DNA from 3 places in the Gracilibacillus sp. JCM 18860 genome. Region 3 is predicted to be linked to each of the others. Evidence: riboswitches for the same ligand, from Rfam matches in the RefSeq annotation. Region 3 holds a riboswitch; each other region holds the start of a gene.
What was found. A riboswitch is a leader RNA that binds a small molecule or an ion and turns the genes downstream of it on or off. The one in region 3 is predicted to bind S-adenosylmethionine.
Positions count from the first base shown of each region.

Region 1 (8,074 bases), 2.0 Mb from region 3:
TCTATATGCTCAATACCGACAGAGAAACGTAACAGCCTTTCACAAATACCACGTTTTTCACGTTCTTCTAAAGGGATATCTGCATGCGTTTGTGTTGTTGGATAAGTGATAAAGCTCTCCACCCCACCTAAGCTTTCCGCAAAAGAAATGACTTTTAAATGGGATAAGAAGGGGCCAACCATTTGTTTCTCCTTAATCCGGAAACTAACCATTGCACCTTTACCGGGATACAGAATGTCTGTTACTAAAGGGTGCTCCTTGAAAAACTGTTCAAGTGCTCTAGCATTTTCCTGTTGCTTCTCAAGGCGAAGACTTAACGTTTTCATGCCTCGAATAAGTAACATACAATCAAATGGTGACAATACAGCTCCTATGGCATTGTGTAGATGGGTTAGTTTTTCTGCTAACGGTTGATCCTTCACAGCAACTAGTCCAGCAAGAACATCATTATGTCCACCTAAATATTTCGTTGCAGAATGGACGACAATATCTGCTCCTAGTGTAAGTGGCTTTTGGAGATATGGTGTGAAAAAGGTGTTATCTACGATTAAAAGCAGCTGGTGTTCTTTAGCGATCTGGGCAACTTTATGAATATCTAACTCGATTAACAGTGGATTTGTTGGCGTCTCAATAAATATTGCCTTTGTTTTCGATGTGATTTGTTCTGCAATTTCTTCTGGTTTCACATAGAGAAAATCGACCGCATATGCTTCACTATAGTGACTAAATAATCGGTATGTTCCACCATAAACATCCTCTGTCACGATGATTTGATCTCCTTTTTCAAATATGGCAAGCACTAATTGAATCGCAGCCATACCGGATGAACAAGCAAATCCCTTAGTGCCTTTTTCAAGGTCGCTTATGGCCCTTTCTACAATATCTCTGGTTGGATTACGCGTTCGCGTATAATCAAAACCGGTAGAATTGCCAATTGTTTCATGCTGGTAGGCTGTCGATAAATAAATAGGTGGCTCGACGGCACCTGTCTTTGGATCAGATTTATTCCCAATTTGAGCTAATGATGTTTCGATATGCTTCATTTCGATCATTCCTCCTACGATATGCTATAAAACGAAAAGGGACTTTCTCCCGATAAGAAGAAAGTCCCCACATTTATACATACTTCTTATCTTCGGTAATTACCTTCTGGATTTAGCACCATGCATAAAATGCTGGTTGCTGAGGCATCATCGGGCCAGTCCCTAAACCTCTCTTGATAAGCTTAAAATATTTAGTTGTTAAAAAGTTTTGGAAATACTATACAATATATCATACAATCACCAGTAAAAAAATACAAGAAAAAATTTAAAAAAATTAAACCTAGTAAAACCATTGGTTATAAAGGATTTTTAGTGGATTGCAGTAGCAATCCAAGGAATTGACCTATTGACATTAATTGTATTTACCATTATATTCAATACAAATCATTTAATAACTTAAAACATTATATGCTTTCTTATCCAGAGAGATGGAGGGACTGGCCCGATGAAATCTCAGCAACAGGCATTTGAGGCACTGTGCTAATTCCAGCAAGACAACCTTGGCAGATAAGAAGAAGTATTTAACTTCTACTTTTAGACCAAGTAGAAGTTTTTTGTTTTTTTGAAAGAAAATAGGATCTCGCTAATAAATCTGGACGCGAGGGTAAGAAAATTAGCGGCAACCCTATACGACATTTTGATGAAGCATTATGTTGATATGGAGAGAAAAGCATTCACGCCCGGAGATTCACTTGAAATAAAAATGCAGGTTTCATTTCTAAGAAGATAAAAATAGAGGAAGTAGGATGAAAAATGTTAGTCATTTTAGCTTTTTTTGCCGCATGTTTATTTGCTTTTAATATCGGCGCTAGTGGCTCTGCCGCTAGTATGGGAGTCGTATATGGAAGTAAGGTAATAAAACATAAAAAAGTGGCATTATTTCTAGCTGGTTCAGGAGCCATAGTTGGTGCTCTTTGGGGAGGAAAGCATGTTACTCATACACTAGGAAAGGGAATTATTCCAGAGGAAATCATGGATGTTCGCATCGCTACAATTATACTGGCCGTTTCTGCGTGTACTTTATTTGTTACGAATTATATTGGTATTCCACTTTCTACTAGTGAGGTAACCGTTGGTGCTATTGTCGGAATTGGTTTGTCTTTTCAGCAAATATATGCCGTTTCTATATTAGAAATCGTCGGTTTATGGCTTCTTATCCCAATTTTAGCTTTTTTTGTGACATATACGCTTGAAAAAGTAAGAATGAAATACCGAGACAAGATAAAGGTCTCATTTTCTAGTAAAATATTAGCAGGACTGTTAATTATAACAGGTATTTTTGAGGCAATAGCCGCTGGTATGAATAATGTGGCGAATGCGTTAGGACCATTGGTGGGAGCAAATTTAGTAACAATGGAGATTGGTTTACCTGTCTTAGCGTTAGTGGTAGCGCTTGGTAGCATCTTATTTGGGGGAAAAGTGTTAGATACCAATGCCAAAAAGATCACAAATCTATCACTGGCAAACGGAATTGTTGTTTCAAGCACAACAGGGATATTAGTTATTGCTGCCTCCTTTTTAGGAGTTCCTATCCCAATGACCCAGGTAACGACGACGGCAATTGTTGGAATCAGTGCTACGAAAAGCTGGCAAAATGTTTGGAAGGAAAAAATCATCCATCGTATTGCAAAGGTTTGGATTTCTTCACCAATCATTTCATTAGTGATTTCCTATAGTTTAACCGAAATCATTATTCGTCATTCTTACTATACTGTAATCTTATTATTCTTAACGATACTTATTACAATCGTGTTAATGAAATATCAAGTAAAGTCAGAAACAAAGCAACAAGAACATCAATTAAGAAGGGAATGGGAAGAGATTGGGTAAAGTATATTTAGTAGGGGCAGGACCAGGCGACAAGGAACTAATTACGTTAAAAGGAATTAGAGCGATTGAAGAAGCAGACGTTATTTTATATGATCGTTTAATTAATCAAGAATTATTAAACTATGCAAGAAGTGAGGCAGAATTAATTTTTTGTGGGAAGGAACCGAAATTGCATGGTGTTATTCAGGACGAGATAAATCGTTTACTCGTTCAATATGGAACAGAGGGAAAAGTCATCACGAGATTAAAAGGTGGCGATCCGTTTATTTTTGGTAGAGGCGGGGAAGAAGCACTTGTTTTAGAAAAAGCTAATATTCCTTTTGAAGTAGTACCTGGTATCACATCAGGTATAAGTGCACCTGCATATGCTGGAATTCCATTAACCCATCGTGGGCTCAGTGGTTCCGTAAGCTTTATTAATGGGTCCAATCCTGAATCAAGATCATTAAAGGAATGGCAGCATATAGCTAATGGAACAGAAACTCTTTGCTTTTACATGGGTGTGAGGAATTTTCCTAAAACTGCTGAATACCTTATCCAAGCAGGTTTAGAAAAGACAACACCTGTAGCAATCATTCACTGGGGAACGACTAATAAACAAAAAACGATTGTAGGTACACTCGAAACAATCACGGATCGATTAGATGAGATCACGAATCCGTCAATGATTGTTATAGGTCAAGTTGTCTTATTGCATGATCAACTACAATGGTTTAATAAGCAAGCATTAGAAAATGCTGGAGCTTCATCATTATAAGTAATAAAACCTTGATTCATTACGATGAATCAAGGTTTAGTATATTTAATCGACATCTTTCTCTCGTGCTTTTTGCATTTGTTCTTGTTCTTGCTCCCAACCCCATTCAGGATTAATTTGATTAATTAATTGATCTATCTCTTCTTGTGACAAGTCTTTCTTTCCATTGGAGTTGTTAATATAGGATTTTAGCTCCCATTCACCACCTTTTTTATTATCTAATTCCTTCCATTTTACCGTAAATATATAATCATTGCTATGAATATCGGCATGTATAAGTAGTATATCTTTATGAAGTATTAGCTTCGACAATCTCATGTTATACCTCCTTTTCTTAAGGAAAATTCACAACATTGCTAGTATTCGAAGGAGACGAAGAAAATAAGCTTCCAATTATAAGGACTAAAAATAAACGATATTTTAGTCTTTGAATATTTCATATTCATTATACCATAAATGTAAGGGTTTTCTTTAAGTGTTACCTAAATCCTTTCGTTCAAACCTGGTACATTTTGAAAGCTTTTTGAATATAAAGAAAGTAGGTAAGGGGTGAAAGAATTGGCGGTAGTGAAAGCAACGGAAGAAGATGTGAGATTACTAGCTAGACTCATGCGAGCTGAAGCAGAAGGTGATGGCAAATTAGGTATGCTTATGGTAGGTAATACGGGAGTAAATCGGGTAAGAGCAAGATGTCTTGATTTTACGGATATTAATACCATTAGAAGGATGGTATTTCAAAGTCCAGGAGGCTTTGAGGCCACACAAAAAGGCTACTTTTATCAACGAGCTAGAGAGCAAGATATAGAGCTTGCAAGAAGGGTTATTAATGGGAAAAGATATCATCCTGCAAGCTATGCATTATGGTTCTTCATGCCAGGAGGTAGCTGTCCTGCACAGTGGTTTGGACAATGGAATTCAGGTAGGTTTAAAAGTCATTGTTTTTATACACCACTTAGTTCTGAGTGTCCGGAAGTTTATGGCACATTTTAAAAGCAGAAGAATTAAGATTCCTCTGCTTCTTCTAATTGGACATTTGGGAAGAAGAGAATAATTAGGAAGGCTAAGATTCCTATGATAAAAAGACCGTTAAACACATGATCTAACCCGAAGCTAAGCCCATTTTGAATCTTCTCTAACATCTCTGTATCCATTGATTTTCTTCTATTTTCATCAAGTAAAAGGTCTATATTACTAACATCTAAGGACTTGCTTTCTGTTCCTATAAATGCTCGCATTTGTAGATTTAAAATCCCTCCTAATAATGCAGCTCCAACCGCACTTCCTACAATTCGCATAAACATGTTAAGAGAAGTGGCAACTCCACGTACATTCCAATTTACATGATTTTGGATGGATACAATAAAGGTTGTACTTGAAAGGCCCATTCCTACTCCTACGATAAATGAACTGATCCCAGCATAAATGGGGCCTTTTTCAGCAGTTAAGCAGAAAAACATAAATGTTCCAATTAAAAGTGCGCAACCACCAAGTAAAGCTGTTTTACGAAAACCAATTTTTAAAACTAAGTGACCTGCGATGGTCGAAGATATCGGCCACCCAATGGATAGAGTACTTAATGTAAAGCCAGCGATAATGGCGGATTCCCCCATAACACCCTGTACATAGGTGGGTAAGAAGCTAGATAATCCGAGAATTATCATACCTGAAAAAAATGTAGCCAGATTAGCGATGAGAATAAGCTTATTTCTCCATAGAAATAATGGCATGATAGGAGACGGTGCTTTCCCCTCTTGAAAAATAAAAACAATCATAAAAATAATAAATAAGGAAAATAAAGAAATGGTTTCCCAATCAAGCCATGCCCATACCGTTCCTGCTTGAACGAAAACGATAATTAAAGAAGAGATGCCAATCAGGAATAATCCTGCTCCATTGTAATCAATTGCCTTCTTCTCTTTATTCACTTGTTCATGGAAATATCGAATGACACCTAGAAGGCCAATAATACCAAGTGGAATATTCATCCAGAAAATCCAAGACCATTCTACGAATTGGACAATAATCCCACCTAATAATGGACCAATAACAGAAGAGATCCCCCAAACACTTGCAAGGTACCCTTGAACCTTTGCTCTTTCTTTAACAGTATACATATCTCCAACAATTGTTGTTACAATTGGCTGAATAGCCCCTGCTCCAACACCTTGGAGTAAACGAAATATGACAAGCATTGTCATTGTTGTTGCAAATCCACATAACAATGATCCGATTAAGAAAATACTTACACCGATGATAAAAATCGGTTTTCTTCCAAATAAATCAGCTAATTTTCCGAAGATCATCGTCGTAATAGCTTGCATCAACAAAAATCCAGAGAAAACCCAGCTATATAATCGAAAGCCACCCAAATCAGCGACTATATTAGGCATTGCAGTTGCTACTATGGTCCCTTCAATGGCTGCCATGAACATCGAGAGGACTAGTGCTATTAGAACTAATGTCCGATTGGTTTTTTTCTGCATCGATTCTTCCATCCCTTCTTGTCTAAATGCTATTGTAGCAAATAAATCAAGACTTGAGCAGTAGAAAGATGATATCTTTTTTAAAGATATGGTAAAATAAAGTAAACGATTGCAAAAAGGAGGAAGGTCGAATTGAAACAACATGTGGATAGATTATTAAAGCATTTTATAGAAAATGGACCAAGTGGTGTCGCACTTTCGGTTAGACGAAATCAACACACCCTATATGAGAATTATTTAGGTTATTCGGACATTGAGAAAAAAGTTCAAATCTCTGCGGATACGATTTATCGCATTTATTCTATGTCAAAGCTAGTTACATGTGTTGCCGCATTACAGTTATATGAACAAGGAAGGTATCTATTAAATGATCCCGTTTCAAATTATCTACCAGAATTTGCGGAGATGAAGGTCTATAAATCTGGACAAGAAGAGAATATCCAGGTGGAAGCCGCACAAAATCCAATTCTTGTTAAGGATTTATTTAAGATGACTTCAGGCATTTGCTACGGGGGCAGTGGTTCCGAAGTAGAAAAGCTAACAAGCAAAGTAATGGCTACTGCTCACAAGCTAGAGAAAAAAGAAGGTTCTTCCAACTTACGAGAATTTGTGAAGCAATTGGCAAAACTTCCTCTAGAATTTGAACCAGGCTCACACTGGAAATATGGTTTAAGCCATGATGTATTAGGCGCATTAATAGAAGTGATATCTGGTAAATCTTTCGGAGAATATCTTTATACAAACATCTTCGAACCATTAGGAATGAAAGATACCTTTTTTCAAATTCCAAAGGAAAAAAAGCATCGCTTAGCTACTTTATATGATAGATTAGAAGATGGGACGCTTGTGCCGAATAACGCATTAGACCGTGACTCAGAACCAATTGCAGTCTTTGAAAGTGGTGGTGCTGGATTACATTCCACCTTAAATGATTACCAACGGTTTGCCCATTGTTTAGCAACTGGTGGTACAGCGAATGGAATACATATACTCAGTCAAAATACAATTCAGTTACTTGCGCAAAATCATTTGCTCGATTCACAGCTACCGGACCTTGGTTGGAATTATGAAAATGGCTATGGATATGGTTTAGGAGTTCGGGTGATGATGGATCAAGTTATTGGTGGAAGTAATAGTAGTTTAGGAGAGTTTGGCTGGTCCGGTTTAGCAGGGACCTATGTCTTTATCGATCCGAAGAAAAAATTATCCGCTGTTTACATGCAACAAATGCTTCCTAACCTTGAGTTTTATCATCAACCTAGAATTCGAAATGTGATCTATGGAGCTATTCATTAGGAGGGATAGAAATGGCACTAATCCAATGTAATTTTTTCTCAGAGGTTTTATCTGTAAGTACCTCCATCACCGTTATATTGCCACAGGAAACATCTAATCAGATTGGAATGAACAATAAACGAAACCATGAAAAAATCCCAACACTTTATTTGCTTCATGGCTTTAGTGATGATCATACAATTTGGACAAGACGTACTTCCATTGAGCGATATGCTGCCGAATATGGATTGGCAGTTGTAATGCCACAAGTGGACCATAGTTTTTATGCCGATATGGTTTATGGTAAAAAATATTGGACATTTATTTCGGAAGAGCTTCCGAGAGTGGTGCGTTCCTTTTTTCCTCTATCGGATAGAAGAGAAGATAACTTTGTAGCCGGATTATCAATGGGAGGCTATGGTGCCTTTAAATGGGCCTTGAGAAAGCCAGGAATGTTCTCTGCTGCTGCAAGTCTCTCTGGTGTCCTTGATATTGTTGAACATACAAATCGTGTACAGGGTGAGAATAATCCTATACGTCATGCATTAGATTGTGTATTCGGAGAAAAGGACATCAAAAATACGGAAGAGGATTTATTTTATCTGCTGGAAAAAAGGCTTAAGGAAGATCAAGCATTACCAGCTTTGTTTCAAGCCTGCGGAACAGAAGATTTCCTGTTTGATGAA
Region 1 covers NZ_AP043868.1:1,105,384-1,113,457, reverse strand. The annotation lists gene ACZ5R4_RS05845 (methionine biosynthesis PLP-dependent protein) at 1-1,043, opposite strand, end outside; SAM riboswitch class I at 1,127-1,226, opposite strand; SAM riboswitch class I at 1,457-1,557, shown strand; gene ACZ5R4_RS05840 (inorganic phosphate transporter) at 1,797-2,873, shown strand; gene cobA (uroporphyrinogen-III C-methyltransferase) at 2,866-3,630, shown strand; gene ACZ5R4_RS05830 (hypothetical protein) at 3,676-3,948, opposite strand; gene ACZ5R4_RS05825 (cell wall hydrolase) at 4,189-4,620, shown strand; gene ACZ5R4_RS05820 (MDR family MFS transporter) at 4,632-6,113, opposite strand; gene ACZ5R4_RS05815 (serine hydrolase domain-containing protein) at 6,246-7,409, shown strand; gene ACZ5R4_RS05810 (alpha/beta hydrolase) at 7,421-8,074, shown strand, end outside.
Region 1: another riboswitch for S-adenosylmethionine. It lies ahead of ACZ5R4_RS05845 (methionine biosynthesis PLP-dependent protein); the one in region 3 lies ahead of ACZ5R4_RS15875 (PLP-dependent aspartate aminotransferase family protein).

Region 2 (8,074 bases), 810 kb from region 3:
GATATAATCATCTGCCCCAAAGCCAAGCCCTAACGCTTTATCAACATCACTATCCTTTGCGGACATGATCAGAATAGGCAAGAGGCTCTCCTTTCTTATTTGCTGTAATACATCTATTCCGTTAGAGGTAGGAAGCATGAGATCTAATATGACTAAATCAAATTTATTTTGCGAAAATAGCGTGATGGCCTTCTGACCATCCTCGACGGAAATAACCTCATAGCTCTCTTTTTGCAAATGATTGGCCACCATTTCTCGGATTTGTTGATCATCCTCGACTAGTAATATCGTTTCCTGCATTTCCATCCCTCTTCCTTAGCAAAAAATAACATTTATCCTTTTCATTATACTGTATCATCCTTCTGAAATATATTGCTAGATTAATAGTTTTCGATTCTTTTTTCAGTTATAATAACAGTCTAGGAGTGAAATAAAATGAACAAAAAAGATATAGCCAATATACGAAAGCAATTCAAGCTAGACAATGACTTATTGAAAATACATGATATTTTTAATGTGTATATCATGAAGGAGTCCAGTGAAATTTATCATCAGGAAAGTCAGCCCTTTGAAATGTTAGATCAAGACCAGCAGGAATTATTTATGAACAATTTCAAAAAAGTGCTGACAGGCACAATCGATGAAAAGTTATTTGAGCTGAAATTTCTATCCGGTATCGAAAATAGTAGTCAGCTTATTCTACATCAAGGTTTATTAAGCAGTGAAACAGATGCCTGGAAGGAACAAATGCTACAAATAGTGGAGAAAATGCTTGATGAAAAGCAGTATGAAATGGATATTGTCGTCACCTTCATTCGCGGAGAATACTTAAAGCCAATGAAGCGTGGGAATGATGATGCCGAGGAAAGTAAACGAGATTCTGTCTATTCCCATTCCTTTATTCTATGTAGTTTAAATAAAACACAGGATCCAAAAAAAGAGCTCGTATTTGATTATGTAGAGAAGGAATTTAAATATAATGTAGTCGTTGACCCTGTGATTAATCTTAAGGCACCAGTTGGCGGTTTTCTATTCCCTTGTTTTACGGAAAATGCTGCTGATGTGAACCGTATTCTCTACGCTACAGGGAAGGCGAATGAACCAGATCCTCACTTCATTGAGGAGGTTTTAAATGCCGAGGAAACCTTGACTGCCAAGGATGATAAAATTGTATTCGAGGAAATTGTTCGCGACGCTGTTGGCCATCAAATTAATACATCGACCCTTGCTAGTATGTATGAGGAAATCAATCGTGTGGTGGAGGAAAATGAAGAGGAGGAGCCACCGAAGCTAGATTATAGGGATGTGGAGCAGGTATTGAAGACGAGTGGCTTAGAGGATGTGGACACAGAAAAGGTCGAAACAGCCTTTAAAAATGTAGTGGATGATAAGGGTTATGAGCTAAAAGCGAGAAACATTGTGCCAAAATTCACCTCAAAATCTATTAAGATTAATACAAAGATAGCTAATGTAGCAGTAAGTCCACAGGATTTGCGATTTGTTAAACAAATACAAATTGATGGAAGACGGTATTTAATGATTGAGGTTGAAGAGGACACCATTGTGGATGGATTTACGATGATTCCAGAAGTGTTTAAATAATCGCGTGAATGTTAAAATAAAAAACCCGGAAAAATATCCGGGTTCCTACTCTTTTAGTTAAATAAATATACCCTTGTTTCGTAAGGCTTTAATGTCATTTTTTCTACTAATTTCTCCTCTTCTACTTCATAATTGTGGAGAACAGGCTGTGAGGAAATAATAGAAACTTCAGCCGGAAGCTTACATTCCGTATGTTTTTCAGAGAAATTATTGATCACTAATGCCTTATTCTCGCCAAATGTACGAGTATAAACAAAGAGACTAGGGTGATCGGCTAACAGCAACTTGTAGCTTCCATAAACGAAAACCTCATTTTCTTTTCTTAACTTGATTAAAGCCTTATAAAAATTCAAAATGGAGTCAGGATCATTCATTTGATCCGAGACATTAATATCCACATAATTCGGATTCAGCTTCATCCACGTTTTATTCGATGTAGTGAAGCCTGCCATTGCCCCAGCATGCCATTGCATAGGAGTACGGGAGTTATCGCGTCCTTGCTTCCAGATGACTTGCATAATATCCTCATGTGGACGTCCTTTTTCTGTTTCTAGCTTATAGTAATTGATCATGCCGACATCATTATAATCCTCTATCGATGGAAACTGAACATTCGTCATACCGATTTCCTGACCCTGATAGATAAATGGGGTTCCTTTCATGAGGAAGTACAAGGCAGCTAGCATTTTAGCACTTTCCTTCCAAAGCTCTTGGTCATTTCCCCATGTGGACACTCGGCGAGGTTGATCGTGATTTTCGATAAATAAAGCATTCCAGCCTTTCCCTTCAAGACCTGCCTGCCACTTCGATAGATTTTCTTTTAATGCCTGCACATTTACAGTGTCGTCTCCATCCTTTTGCCATAGACCTAAAAATTCAAATTGAAAAATCATGTCAAAGTAGCCATGCTCTTCACTAACCCATTTGTCCGCATCCTCCAGCTTAACGCCATTCGCCTCTCCAACTGTCATAATATCGTAATTATGGATCGTTTTTTGTGCGAATTCTGATAGAAATGGATCAATCCCCTCGACATTCATCATTTTTGAAAAGGATGGTACATAGTCTAAATTTTTGGGATTTGGCATATCCTTTAAGCCAGTTTCCTTTTTGATATGGGAAATAGCATCAACGCGAAAGCCATCGACTCCTTTATCCAACCACCAGTTCACCATCTCATATAATGCTTCTCTTACATTAGGATTTTCCCAATTTAAATCTGGTTGACGTTCAGAGAAGATGTGCATAAAATATTGATCGGTTTTTTCATCATATTTCCATGCAGATCCGTTAAATATCGATTCCCAATTATTTGGCTCCTTACCATTTTTGCCATCACGCCATATATACCAATCACGTTTTGGACTATCCTTTGAAGAGCGTGATTCGATAAACCATGGATGCTCATCACTCGTATGATTAATGACTAAATCTAAAATCAGCTTCATTTCCCGCTTATGCACTTCTTCTAGAAGTTCATCGAAATCGGCCATTGTCCCAAATTCGTCCATAATATCTTGGTAATCAGAAATATCGTAGCCATTATCATCATTTGGAGATTTATACATTGGACATATCCAGATGACATCGATTCCTAGGTCTTTCAAATAGTCGAGCTTTGATGTTACTCCTCTTAGATCTCCAATTCCATCCTCATTACTATCCATGAAGCTTCTCGGATAGATTTGATAGACAACACTTTCCTTCCACCACTTTCTACTGACAGTCCGCATCTCTATTCTCCTTTATCTTTTAATCTATTTGAAAAAATGGATGTATCCATTTTTTTATATGTTCGTCCATGCTTATCTGTTCCCTTACGATTTTGCTAAGGTTTCTCTGATTGTTCCAACCGACAATGCCCCAATTATGAGGAAAATTCCTGATAATAAGATCATGGCAGGCATCGACGACCCAAGTAATGGAAAAATGGCAAAGCTTACACAAGAGGCAATAATTTGTGGTAAACAAATACTACCATTGAACAAACCGAGATATGTCCCCATATTTTCCCCTGTTAATGCATTTGTAAGAATCGTAAATGGAAAGGTCATCATGGCTGCCCAAGCGATTCCTATTAGGGTAAAGGAGATAACTAAAAGCCATTGATGATGGATAAAGAATACGGAACTAAATCCGATTCCTCCAAGCACTAAACTAATCGCATAACCCAGCTTTCTTCTTTGGTTAGAAATACGTGATAGTACAAGTGACCATAGTACTGCAGCTACGGATTGTACTGCGGACAAGATGCCGAACCAGTTACCTGCAGCTTGATAAGCAGAGCTTGAAGGATCTGTCGTATTCCACACATTCGCCGCAACAGCACCTGTACCATATGTCCAAAGATATTGAAAGCCCATCCAACAAAACAATTGAACAAGTGTAACTGTCCAAAATACTTTTGGAGCACTGCGGAGTAAGCCAAACATACTCGTTTTTTTCTTATGCGCATCTTCTCTTATTCCGTGGTAAAGAGCATATTCCGAAGGGGAATATTCCTTCACCTTAAATACCGTAAATAAACTACAAATGATTAGAACTACCGCACCGACATAAAAGGAAATAACCACTGATGGTGGGACAACTCCCTTAGGCGCAGTGTTGGAAACACCTACTGCAGTTAGTAAAAATGGGAAAATACAAGCTAAAACAGCCCCGCTATTCGATAGGAAGCTTTGGATCGAATAAGCGAATCCTTTTTGCTTTTCATTGACCATATCTCCTACCATCATCTTAAATGGCTGCATTGCAACATTAGATGAGAGATCCATAAATAAAATCGTTACCGCCCCAAACATTAAAGCAAGCATGGAACCAAACCCAAAACCAAAGCTTCCCGCATTCGGCAATAAACACATAACTATTACAGAGACAATGGAACCAACGAGTAAATAAGGGATTCTCCGGCCGAGCCTCGGCATCCACGTTCGATCGGATAAATAACCAACAATCGGTTGAACGACTAACCCTGCAAGTGGCGGTAATATAAAGAAAAATCCTAATTTAGTAGGATCTGCTCCAATCGTTTGAAAAATTCGCCCCATGTTGGCACTTTGCAAGGAGAATGCCATTTGTACTCCTAAAAAACCAAAACTAATCAACCATATCGTACTGATTGGTAGATTCGGTAATTGTTGTTTTACATTGCTTTCTTCTTCTGTCTTAATTTCTTCTGCTAACATAATATCCTCCTTAAACCTAAACCTCTCATTTATCCGCTTTCAAAATGCAATCGATTGCACATAAGCTTTCATTTGTTCTAAATGGTTTTTTGTTACGATATTTAAATACTATTACTTTTTTAATCGAGCAATTCATATTATATCTGAAATTATTTTATAGCGCAATCGATTGCATTAATGTTCCGAATATCTCTTTTTTTCTATAAATCTATTTTGATTAGCATATGAGGGGCTGTTTGCAATATATCTTGGTGAACGCTCCTCTTCCTAGCTAGATTGCCAAGATATATCTTTTTATCTTGACTATCTCTCCTCTCCATAGCGAGATGAGCAAAATATATTTTTTCGACAACCTGTTCTTCACTAAGTTGATGTTTTTCTTTTTTCATGATATAGTCTATGAAACTATATGGATATTTCTCATCCAGAGAGGGGGAGGGACTGACCCTATGATCTCTCGGCAACCAACTTTTATTCAAAGTATGGTGCCAACTTCAGACGTATTTTAATACGAAAGATGAGAAGGAAAGCAATTATACTATCGGTAATCAGCCCTTCTCCCCTTTTTAGAGAAGGGCTTTTTCACATCTTACTTTAGGAGGAAACAAGCATGGCTATTCACACATTTAAAGCAACAGCAACATTAAAGGAAAAGGTTTTAGTAGAAACGGAATCCCGAGGACATAAGGTGATGGTTGACGAACCTGCATCCCTTGGTGGCACTGATACTGCAATGAACCCAGTAGAATTATTACTTTCTGCATTAGGATCCTGCCAATCGATTGTGGCACGTACGTATGCTGAAAAATTTGATATTGATCTAAAGAATTTCCGTGTTGAATTAGAAGGGGATATTGATCTGGACGGATTTTTCGATAAGGGGGATGTGCGCCCAGGATATTCGGAAATAAGCTCAACCTTTTACATTGATACTGATGCTCCAAAAGAAAAAGTAGAGGAATTTGTCACATTTTTAGAGGAGCATTGTCCAGTAGGTGATACGATTCAAAACCTTGTTAATCTTTCCTCTACCACTGTCATAAAAAAATAACCATCTCTCCTTGAGATGGTTATAACTTCCATATCCCGATCAAATTCACATACACTACGAGAATCGTGACCGGTACAATCCAAGTCATGACAACTCTCCAGATTTGATACCAGCCATTGGATAGGTTGTTAGACATCTTAAACTGCTCTTCCACCAGCGCTTTATCCATTCGATGAATGATAAACATCGCAATAAGTAAGCTTCCGAGTGGTAGCAAAATATTACTCACTAAATAATCTGTTGCATCAAATACTGTTTTATTAAAGACCATGAAATCCTTTAGAATACTGGAGGACAGGGCTGCTGGAATACCCGCAATGAACATAACAAGTCCTGAAATCCAGGTCACTTTCTTTCTCGATCTTTTTCCATTTTCCGTGAAGGCAGATACGATAATTTCTAATAAACTAAAGGAGGACGTTAAAGTCGCAAATAAAAATAATAATAAGAATAGACAGAAGAATACTTCCCCGAAAGGAATTTGAGCAAATACTGTCGGCAAAATAATAAACAATAAGCCCGGCCCTTCTGTAGGCTCAATTCCAAAGGCAAACACTGCCGGGAAAATAGCTAATCCCGCTAATAAGGAGACGAAAATATTCATCACGACAACAGAGGAAGCAGATGCCGGGATACTCACTTCTTTTCCTAAATAAGAGCTATAGGTAACCATACAAGAAAAACCCACTGCTAGAGCAAAAAAGGATTGACCAAGCGCATAGAGAATTCCCTCTCCTGTTAGGCTAGAAAAATCTGGATTTAGAATAAAAGAGATCCCTTCCGCAGCCCCTTCTAGAGTGAGGGAACGAACGACAAGGATAATAAAAAATAAAAACAATAATGGCATCATATATTTATTCGCTTTTTCAATCCCATTCTTTATTCCAAAAGAAATGACAGCAACATTAATGAGTAAAAACAGCGCTAACCCTGTTAACGTAATGACGGGCGAGGAGGTGACAGCGCCAAATAATTGCTCATAATTCGCTCCATCCTTAATTACTTGACCAACAACAGACTGAGCACTATAAATCAAGACCCAACCACCTACCACACTATAAAAGGAAAGCAATAGAAAGCAGCCTAATACACCTAGCTGACCGATCATTTTCCAATGGCTATTTGGCGCTAAGGTTCTATAAGCCGTGATCGCTTCTTTTTTCGCGCCACGCCCAATTACAAATTCTGATATTAGCATCGATAATCCAATCACAAGGGTGAAGACAATGAATAATAGGAAAAATGCTGCTCCTCCATTTAGTCCTGCCTGATATGGAAACTTCCAAATGGCACCTAGTCCAATCGCAGCACCAGCGGAAGCCATAATAAACCCAATTTTGGATGACCATTGTTCACGCATCGCAAACACTCCTTTTCATATAAAGACTATTATAAACTTTATATGGTCTTAAGGGAAGTGTAGGATTGTTCCTTGATTAGATTAAAAACATCGTAGGTAGAAGTAGGATGAATATCGCAAACAATGGATATAAACCAAGCTTGATCGTAGACTTCTCATGTATGGAAAGGAACTCCAAAGGACTCTTCACAGGCTTACAGATCCAGTCTGCTAGCTGATCTAGCTTGTTTTTTTTCAGTGGTATTTGAGGGATTTCTACATGAAACTCCTCTAACCTTTCTTTGAGCTCTTCTGGTATTTCTTTTTTATTCATGCCGTTCCCTCCAATAGCTCTTTTAATCTTTTCAACGAAGCATGTAATCTTGATTTGACGGTCCCAATAGGTATTTCTAGTATTTTCGCAATTTCTTTTTGACTTAAATCATGATAATAGGTTAATAAAATGATTGCACGCTGATGCTCAGGTAATTGTTTGATAGCTTCTTGGATCGTAAGTTTATCAATAGACGACATGCTTTCATGTTGGGCTTCTTGCTGGTATAAAAATGGCAAAAGCTTCTTCCAGCGTTGCCTCTTATTCAACCGATTAATCATCAATTGATAGGCCATGCGAAATAAATAGGTCTTGATCGAGGATTTTCTCGCATCAAATTGATGTTGATATTTATGAAAACGCAAAAAGGTATCCTGGACGATATCAATACTTAGCTGCTCCTCCTGACAGTAACGGTAGATAAAAAGATAGATAGGGGTTTTGTAAGAAACGAACAATTCCTCAAGGCTGTATTGTTCTTCTTGCTCCGCCTTATTCAAATTCATCTGGCCACCGTTTTTTTATTCCCTTAAGTACATAAACAATTCTAGAGATAAGCCAAA
Region 2 covers NZ_AP043868.1:2,328,701-2,336,774, forward strand. The annotation lists gene ACZ5R4_RS11780 (winged helix-turn-helix domain-containing protein) at 1-300, opposite strand, end outside; gene ACZ5R4_RS11785 (DUF4317 domain-containing protein) at 436-1,602, shown strand; gene ACZ5R4_RS11790 (glycoside hydrolase family 13 protein) at 1,656-3,335, opposite strand; gene ACZ5R4_RS11795 (SLC45 family MFS transporter) at 3,420-4,787, opposite strand; gene ACZ5R4_RS11800 (hypothetical protein) at 4,988-5,176, opposite strand; SAM riboswitch class I at 5,205-5,311, shown strand; gene ACZ5R4_RS11805 (OsmC family protein) at 5,398-5,838, shown strand; gene ACZ5R4_RS11810 (sodium-dependent transporter) at 5,858-7,198, opposite strand; gene ACZ5R4_RS11815 (hypothetical protein) at 7,275-7,511, opposite strand; gene ACZ5R4_RS11820 (sigma-70 family RNA polymerase sigma factor) at 7,508-8,017, opposite strand; gene ACZ5R4_RS11825 (hypothetical protein) at 8,004-8,074, opposite strand, start outside.
Region 2: another riboswitch for S-adenosylmethionine. It lies ahead of ACZ5R4_RS11805 (OsmC family protein); the one in region 3 lies ahead of ACZ5R4_RS15875 (PLP-dependent aspartate aminotransferase family protein).

Region 3 (8,074 bases):
TAGAAGATTTTGCAAAACTACATAAGGATGAATCTGGTATTATCTATGCAATCACAAGAAAACAGGTAGACCAGCTTTATTTGTTCTTAAAGGAAAAAGGCTTCCAAGTTAGTAAGTATCATGCTGGAATGAGTGAAATTGCCAGAAAACAAGCACAAAATGCTTTTATTCAAGATGATTCAACGATAATGGTGGCAACCAATGCATTCGGAATGGGGATTGATAAATCTAATGTACGTTATGTCATTCATTACGCCTTACCGAAAAATTTGGAGAGCTATTATCAGGAGGCTGGGCGTGCAGGACGAGATGGCGCTCCAAGTGATTGTATTTTACTCTTTTCTGGTCAAGACATCCAAACACAGAAATATTTGATAGAGCAATCTGATATGGTAGAGGATAAAAAGAAAAAGGAATATGGAAAGCTTCAAGCAATGATCAATTATTGCCATACTGATCAATGTTTACAGCGTTTTGTGTTAGATTATTTTAAGGATCCCAACCAAATCGAGGACTGTGGGAAATGTACAAATTGTTTAGATGATAGAGAAAAGGTAGATCGCACGAAGGAGGCACAAATGGTTCTTTCCTGCGTAAAACGAATGGGAGAGCGTTTCGGTGCTAGTATGACTGCCAAAGTATTAAAAGGCTCGAATGACAAGAAGGTAAAACAATTCGGTTTTGACCATCTGTCTACTTATGGCTTGCTAAGCAAGGATAAGGAAAGAGATTTAATAGAGTTCATTCATTTTTTAGTCGCGGAAAATTATCTTATAGCAGAAGAGGGGCGCTATCCTCTATTAAAATTAGGAAAACGTGCTTTAAAGGTACTTAAAGGAGAAGAATCTGTATTTATTCAAGTAACAAAGGTAGAAAAGCGTGAGACTCGATTCTATGATGAACAATTATTTAATGAGCTGCGCAAGCTTCGGAAACAATTGGCAGATGACTTAGGAGTGCCACCATATGTCGTGTTTAGTGATAAATCGTTAACCGAAATGAGTGAAAAAATCCCTCAATCAAAACAGGCATTACTTGCGATCCATGGAGTAGGGGAGAAAAAATATGACCAATTTGGAGAAATGTTTTTACAAGTAATCACCGACTATTCTTCAAAAAATAGAGGCAATCCTTTAGAAAAAACTCCTAGCTTCTTCATAAGCTATCAGCTGTTCACTGAAAAGAAGATGAAGATTGAGGAAATTGCTAATGAAAGAGAGATTGCGAAGGAAACAGTTGTCAAGCATTTAATGGAAGCAGGTAAAAAAGGGAAGGAATTGGATTGGTCCATCTTTGTCTCTCCTGATAATGAACAAAAAATATTGGCTATATACAAAAAAAGAGAGGAGCCACGCTTGTCGGAATTAAAGGAGGCATTACCTGAAGAATATACTTATGAGGAGATTCGTGCCGCACTTATTAAAAATGGTAAGCTGTAAGACTGGGATATAATGAAATAGCGGGAATAAGGATCCGAACAATCATCTTGACTGAGTATAGTTCAAATAAACAGTCTTCCGTGGAAAAAGCTTGCCTTGCATAGTATTCCCTATGTAAAGTTAGCAGACCGCGGCTCATTGTATAGGAAACAATAACAAAGCGGTCACAATACACAAATTTGAATGTTCGGATTTCTCCTTATTTACTACTCTTTCCCATTCCTAATTATTCATTAAAATCGAGCGCCCATGCGCCTTGACGGAATACTGGTTCTAGTTTTCCTTCGTACGTTTCCCCATCAATATCTAAATCCGCAGATCCTATCATAAAGTCAACATGTGTTAGACTGTCATTCACACCATGTTCATCTAATTCCTGATCGCTCATTTTTGAACCACCCTTTAGATTCGTCGGATAGGCTTTACCTAGTGCAATATGGCAAGATGCATTTTCGTCAAACAATGTGTTATAGAAAATTAAGCCAGATTGTGAGATTGGCGAAGCATGAGGGACAAGTGCTAACTCCCCTAAACGAGATGCCCCTTCATCCGTTTCAAGTAGATGCTTTAACGTATCATAGCCTTGCTCTGCCTCAAAACCAACTACTTTTCCTTTTTCAAAGGTTAGACTAAATCCCTCAATCCTGTTTCCACCATACACCAGCGGTTTCGTCGCCGTTACTTTACCATTTACTCCATACTTATGAGGAACTGTAAATACCTCCTCCGTTGGCATGTTTGGATTAAAGGCAATACCTTCCGTTGTTTCAGCTGCTCCACCTTTCCAAATATGACCTTGAGGTAGCTCAAATCGAATATCTGTACCTTCTGATTTAAATACTAATGCACGATAATTTTTTTTGTTTAAGTAGGCCCTCGCTTCGTGTAATAATTGATTATGTTTTTCCCATGCTGCTACTGGATCGTCTTGATCTACACGGACAATTTTAAAAATCTCTTCCCATAAGCTTTCTATTGCTTCCTCTTTTGACTTGTCTGGGTAAATCTTTTGCGCCCAGTCCCCTGTTGGAATGGAAATGATAGACCATGGAATCCGATCATTCATCGTATAACCACGAAATTCCTTCATTGCTTCTGCACTTGCTTTATTCGCTTTGGCAACTTTCGCTGGGTCAATATCCTTTAATAAATCAGGATTGGTAGAACGTATGGCGAGAAGTGCAGCACCATCCTTAGCAAAGGTTAAATGCTTTTCTACCTGCCACCTAGGAATATCGGTTAATACTTCTTCTGAAGCATGCTTAAATTTCAATAATGTTAACTCATCGTCCGTCCAATTAATGTGCACATTTTTTGCTCCATGCTCATAAGCTTTTCTTGCCACTATTCTAGTAAAATCTGCCCCTTCAATAGATGAATTAATAACAAGTGCCTGATTTCTCTGCAAATTAACTCCTGTCTTTAATGCAAGCTCTGCGTACTTTTCTAACATGTTTTTGTCTGCCATTTTTATTCCTCCTCTAATTGTTCTACTAATATGGAAAGCTCTTCCCAACGCTCCATTTTTTGCTCAAGCAGAACTTCTAGCTCTTTCTGCTTATCAAATAATGGTTGGATCTTTTCAATATCACTACCAGCTTCGGCAATTTCTAGTTCCATTGCATTCAACTCTTCCTCTAGCTTAGTTATATCCTCTTCAATCGTATCCCATTCCTTTTGATCGTGGTAGGATAATTTTTTTCTTCTTCGCCTAGTTGGTTTTTTATCTACTTTTTCCTTTTTTACCTCTTGTTTCTCTGAATCAAACCTTTCGCGAAATTCGGAATAATTCCCATAAAAATGAGTTAATTCTTTATCTCCTGTGAAGGCAATGACTTGATCTATCGTTTTGTCCAGGAAATAGCGATCATGCGACACCGTTAGCATAACACCAGGGAATAGCTCTAAGTAGTCCTCCAATACAGCAAGAGTTTCTGTGTCTAAGTCATTAGTAGGCTCATCTAAGAAAAGAACATTCGGTTCTTGCATTAAAATCGTTAATAAATAAAGTCTTCTCCTCTCTCCACCTGAAAGCTTCTGGACCAATGTCCATTGCTGTGATCGAGGAAACAAAAATCGCTCTAACATTTGTTCTGCTGTTATGACATCCCCACTAATGGTATGTACGACCGCTGCCACCTTTCGAACTAAATCAATGACCTTCGTATTCTCATCCAATGGAGGGTGATCCTGAGTATAGTATCCGACCTTCACTGTTTCACCTAATTCTATACTGCCGTAATCTGGTTCTGTTTTTCCTGCCAATATATTTAATAAGGTTGTTTTACCACTTCCATTTGGGCCGACAATACCAATCCGATCTCCCTGCTTCAATAATAGGTTGAAGTGATGAAATAAAAGCTTATCTCCATAGCTTTTGGCTAAATCTTTTGCTTCGATTACCTTTTTTCCTAATCTTTTGGAACCTATTTGGAATTGAAGCTCCGATTTATCGGTCTCGAAGGTTCTTTCTTTCATCTTTTCCACACGATCGATTCTTGCCTTTTGCTTCGTTGTTCGTGCTTTTACTCCACTTCTTAGCCATGCAATTTCCTTTTTTAAGTGATTTTGATGCTTTTGTTCAGCTTGATGCTCCTCTTCTTCTCTTCGTGCCTTTTGCTCTAGAAAAAGCTCATAATTACCTTGATAAACATATAACTTACCTCTATCTAGTTCAAATATTCGATTGGTAATTCTATTAAGGAAATACCGATCATGTGTGACGATTAGGACAGCACCTTGATATTGGGGTAGATATTCCTCCAACCACTCGATCGTATCATTATCTAGGTGGTTAGTAGGCTCATCTAGTATAAGCAGGTCTGCTGGTTGAATAAGCGCTTTTGCAATGGCTACTCTTTTCTTTTGTCCTCCAGAAAGCTCTGCTGTTTTTTGATTTAATGAGGAAATACCTAATTTCGATAATACCGTTTTAGCAACTGTCATCGCATCCCAAGCTTCCGCTACATCCATCTTTTCTTGTTGTTTTAGAAGCTTTTGCTGCAGAACTTCACTTTCCGGATTACCCTCTAATGCAAGGACTGTTTTTTCATAATTTCGTAATGTCTCCATCATTGGAGAATGACCGTAGTATATTTGATCAAGCACGGTTAAATCTTTATCCAAATCTGGATCTTGATCTAGATATTCGACTTGATAATCATTCGGGTGGTCAAGCATACCAGCCTCTGCGGTATCGCTACCTGCCAACACTTTTAACAAGGTTGATTTTCCTGTACCATTTACCCCGATCAACCCAATTCGATCCCTTTCCGCAACCGAAAAAGATATATGATCAAATAAAACCTTTTCTCCATATGTCTTGGTTAAGCCTTCCACCTTTAAACCACGCACTTTTGTCACCCTTTCTACTGAAAAGAACCTGACTATTGTCAAGTTCTTTATCGCCTACCAACTAAATGAATCGTTCCAGCTTAACTATGTATATCTATAAAATCGGTGAAATAAGTCGTGCGATGGATTCCTTGAAACGAATCCATTTCGTCCTTTTCTTATATAATGCATAGGTTAACTGGGATACATGCTCCATATCCTTTTCAAACTCATCTACTAGCATTTCCGCAAGTGTTTCGTTGTACAAAAAGGCATTTACTTCAAAATTTAATCGGAAGCTTCTTACATCAATATTTGCAGTCCCAACGGAGGCAATTTTGCTATCTACTACAATCATTTTAGCATGGAGGAACCCTTTTTGATAAATATAAACAGTTGCCCCTGCTTCGAGTAACTCTCCAATATAGGAATAGGTTGCCCAGTATACAAAAGGGTGGTCTGGCTTATTCGGTATCATAATCCGGACATCTACCCCTGATAATGAAGCAATTCTAAGCGCATCTAACAAGCTCTCATCTGGAATAAAATATGGTGTTTGAATAAAAACATAATCCTTCGCAGACATGATCATTTTAATGTAGCCATGCTTAATCTGTTCCCAATCAGAATCAGGTCCACTTGATACAATTTGCATCCCAACTTTGCCAGCAGATTTGGCCGCATAATACTTATCATCATACTCGATGTCGTGCCGAGATGCTTGGTTCCAATCCAAAATAAAACGTGTTTGCATATGCTTCACCGCACTACCGATAATACGTAAATGCGTATCTCGCCAATAGCCAAATCGTTTATCAACCCCAAGATATTCATCACCAATATTGAAGCCACCGATATAACCAATTTTTCCATCAATGATCACCAGTTTGCGGTGGTTGCGGTGGTTTATTTTAAAATTCAGCTTTGGAATAAGAGGAGGAAAGAACCCTTCTACTTCCGCTCCCGCTCTGCGCATCTCACGGATTAGCCTTCTACTAAATTTCCTCGATCCCATATCATCATATAGGACCCTTACTTCGATTCCTTCCTTTGCCTTTTTCATTAATACATCTGCTAACCGCCTTCCTAGTTGATCGGAGCGCATAATGTAATAAAGCAAATGAATATGATTTTCTGCCTTCTCAATATCCTCTATTAAAGAATTAAATTTGCGATTCCCATCTGTAAATACCGTAACATCATTGTCTTGGGAAAATATGGCGTCATCATTTCTTAAGTGTAAATAAAAGAGATCTTCATACTGGTGCATGCGTGGATCATTGACTCGGAACTCTTTATTCTCAATCTCCCTCAACTGTTGTTGAACAGCTGTTTTTACCCCTAATTTACTTTTGGTGTCCCAAGTGAATATAGTTTTATTGCTTAATTTTCTTCCAAATATAAGATATAAAATAAAGCCTGCAATTGGAATAAAGGTTAAGACCATTACCCATGCCCAGGTTGAGGTTGCATTTTTCCTCTCTAAAAAAACAATAGTAAGTGATAATATAATATTAAAAATTAAAATAAAGCTAATTATAAGTTGTACAATACCCATGTGGCCCCTCCTCTCTCATTAGCTAACCCTTCTTTAATATAGCACATTTATAGAAAAGCTAATAGCACAGTGACTATTAGCTTAATCAATGGTCATCTTATTTTGATCAGCTTCTAGCTTTGGTCCCCAAATCTTTAATACCCCCTCCGAAAAGGATGCTTTCGCGGTCCTTTTATCCACTACATATGGTAGTGTGACGGTTCTACGATTTCGAAACTCTTTACGTTCTTTGTGATAATAATGATACGTTTGATCTACCTGTTCGGTTTCATGCTTGTGAGAAATATCAATAGTTAGTTGATTCCCTAAAAAGTTAATTTGTATTTGTTCTTTTTTAATTCCAGGTAATTCAACCTTCACAAGCCACTCTTCATCTGTTTCCAAGACATCTACCGGAATTCTCTCTGGACCTCTCGCCTGTTCAAAAAATTGATCAATCGATTTCATCACATTGTTCGCTGGTTTATCGTATAAAAAGGCATCGAGCTTCTTAATAAAATGTTCTCCAAAACGAGATACACTATGATTCGGTTGATTGCGATTTTCCATACTTATCCTCCTTTTCCCATTCTTTTTATAGTGTATGCGTCTAATTTTCGAAAGTAATGGGCTATCGTTAGAACAAAGGGAAGCAGGAACCCTCGTTATTCAGAAAATTCATTTTATTTTTATTGACGACAAAATTTTTATCCGATATAATAGAAAACAATTAATTACATACAGAAACTCTTATCAAGAGTGGCAGAGGGACTAGGCCCGTTGAAGCCCGGCAACCGTCAATGGAACATCCATTTGAAAAGGTGCTAATTCCTACAGGTATGGACCTGATAGATAAGAGGAGGATGATCAGGACACGAACCTCTTCTTAGCTTAAGAAGAGGTTTTTTATTTTAAAAAAATAATCTTTCTGGAGGGAAATTTCATGACACATTCATTTAATGTAACAGGAACGGAAACGGCACTATTGCACGCAGGACAGCAAGTAGATCCAACAACTAATTCAAGAACCGTACCAATCTATCAAACTACTTCTTACGTTTTTAATGATACAGAGCATGCTCAAAATTTATTTGCTCTGGCGGAGCCTGGAAATATTTATTCCAGAATTATGAACCCTACAATAGATGCTTTTGAACAACGCATTGCTCAATTAGAGGATGGTGTGGCAGCGGTTGCCACAGCATCAGGTATGGCAGCTATTACACTTGCCATTCTCAACCTTGCAAATTCAGGAGACGAAATTATTGCGGACAGCAACCTATATGGTGGTACTTATAATTTATTTAATAAGACATTACCGAAGTATGGTATAAACGTAAAATTTGTTGATGGAACGGATCCTGAAAACTTTCGAAATGCTATTACTTCTAAAACGAAAGCAATCTTTGGTGAGGTCATAACCAACCCAAGCCTCAACATCTTAGATATTGAGGCAGTATCAGATATTGCCCATGAAAATGGTATTCCTTTAATTATCGATAATACTTTTGCTACACCATTTGTTTGTAAACCTCTTACATGGGGAGCAGATATTGTTGTCCATTCTGCTACAAAATGGATCGGAGGCCATGGTACTACAATTGGTGGTATTGTCGTTGATGGTGGTCGCTTTAACTGGAACAGTGATAAGTTCCCTGGATTTGTAGAACCTGATGAAACCTATCATGGAATTCGCTTCGGTATTGATATTGGCGCACCTGCCTTTGCCATTAAATTACGTGTACAATTACTTCGTGACATTGGT
Region 3 covers NZ_AP043868.1:3,136,947-3,145,020, reverse strand. The annotation lists gene recQ (DNA helicase RecQ) at 1-1,439, shown strand, start outside; gene ACZ5R4_RS15895 (aminopeptidase) at 1,666-2,907, opposite strand; gene ACZ5R4_RS15890 (ABC-F family ATP-binding cassette domain-containing protein) at 2,910-4,793, opposite strand; gene cls (cardiolipin synthase) at 4,888-6,330, opposite strand; gene ACZ5R4_RS15880 (Hsp20/alpha crystallin family protein) at 6,412-6,879, opposite strand; SAM riboswitch class I at 7,057-7,168, shown strand; gene ACZ5R4_RS15875 (PLP-dependent aspartate aminotransferase family protein) at 7,253-8,074, shown strand, end outside.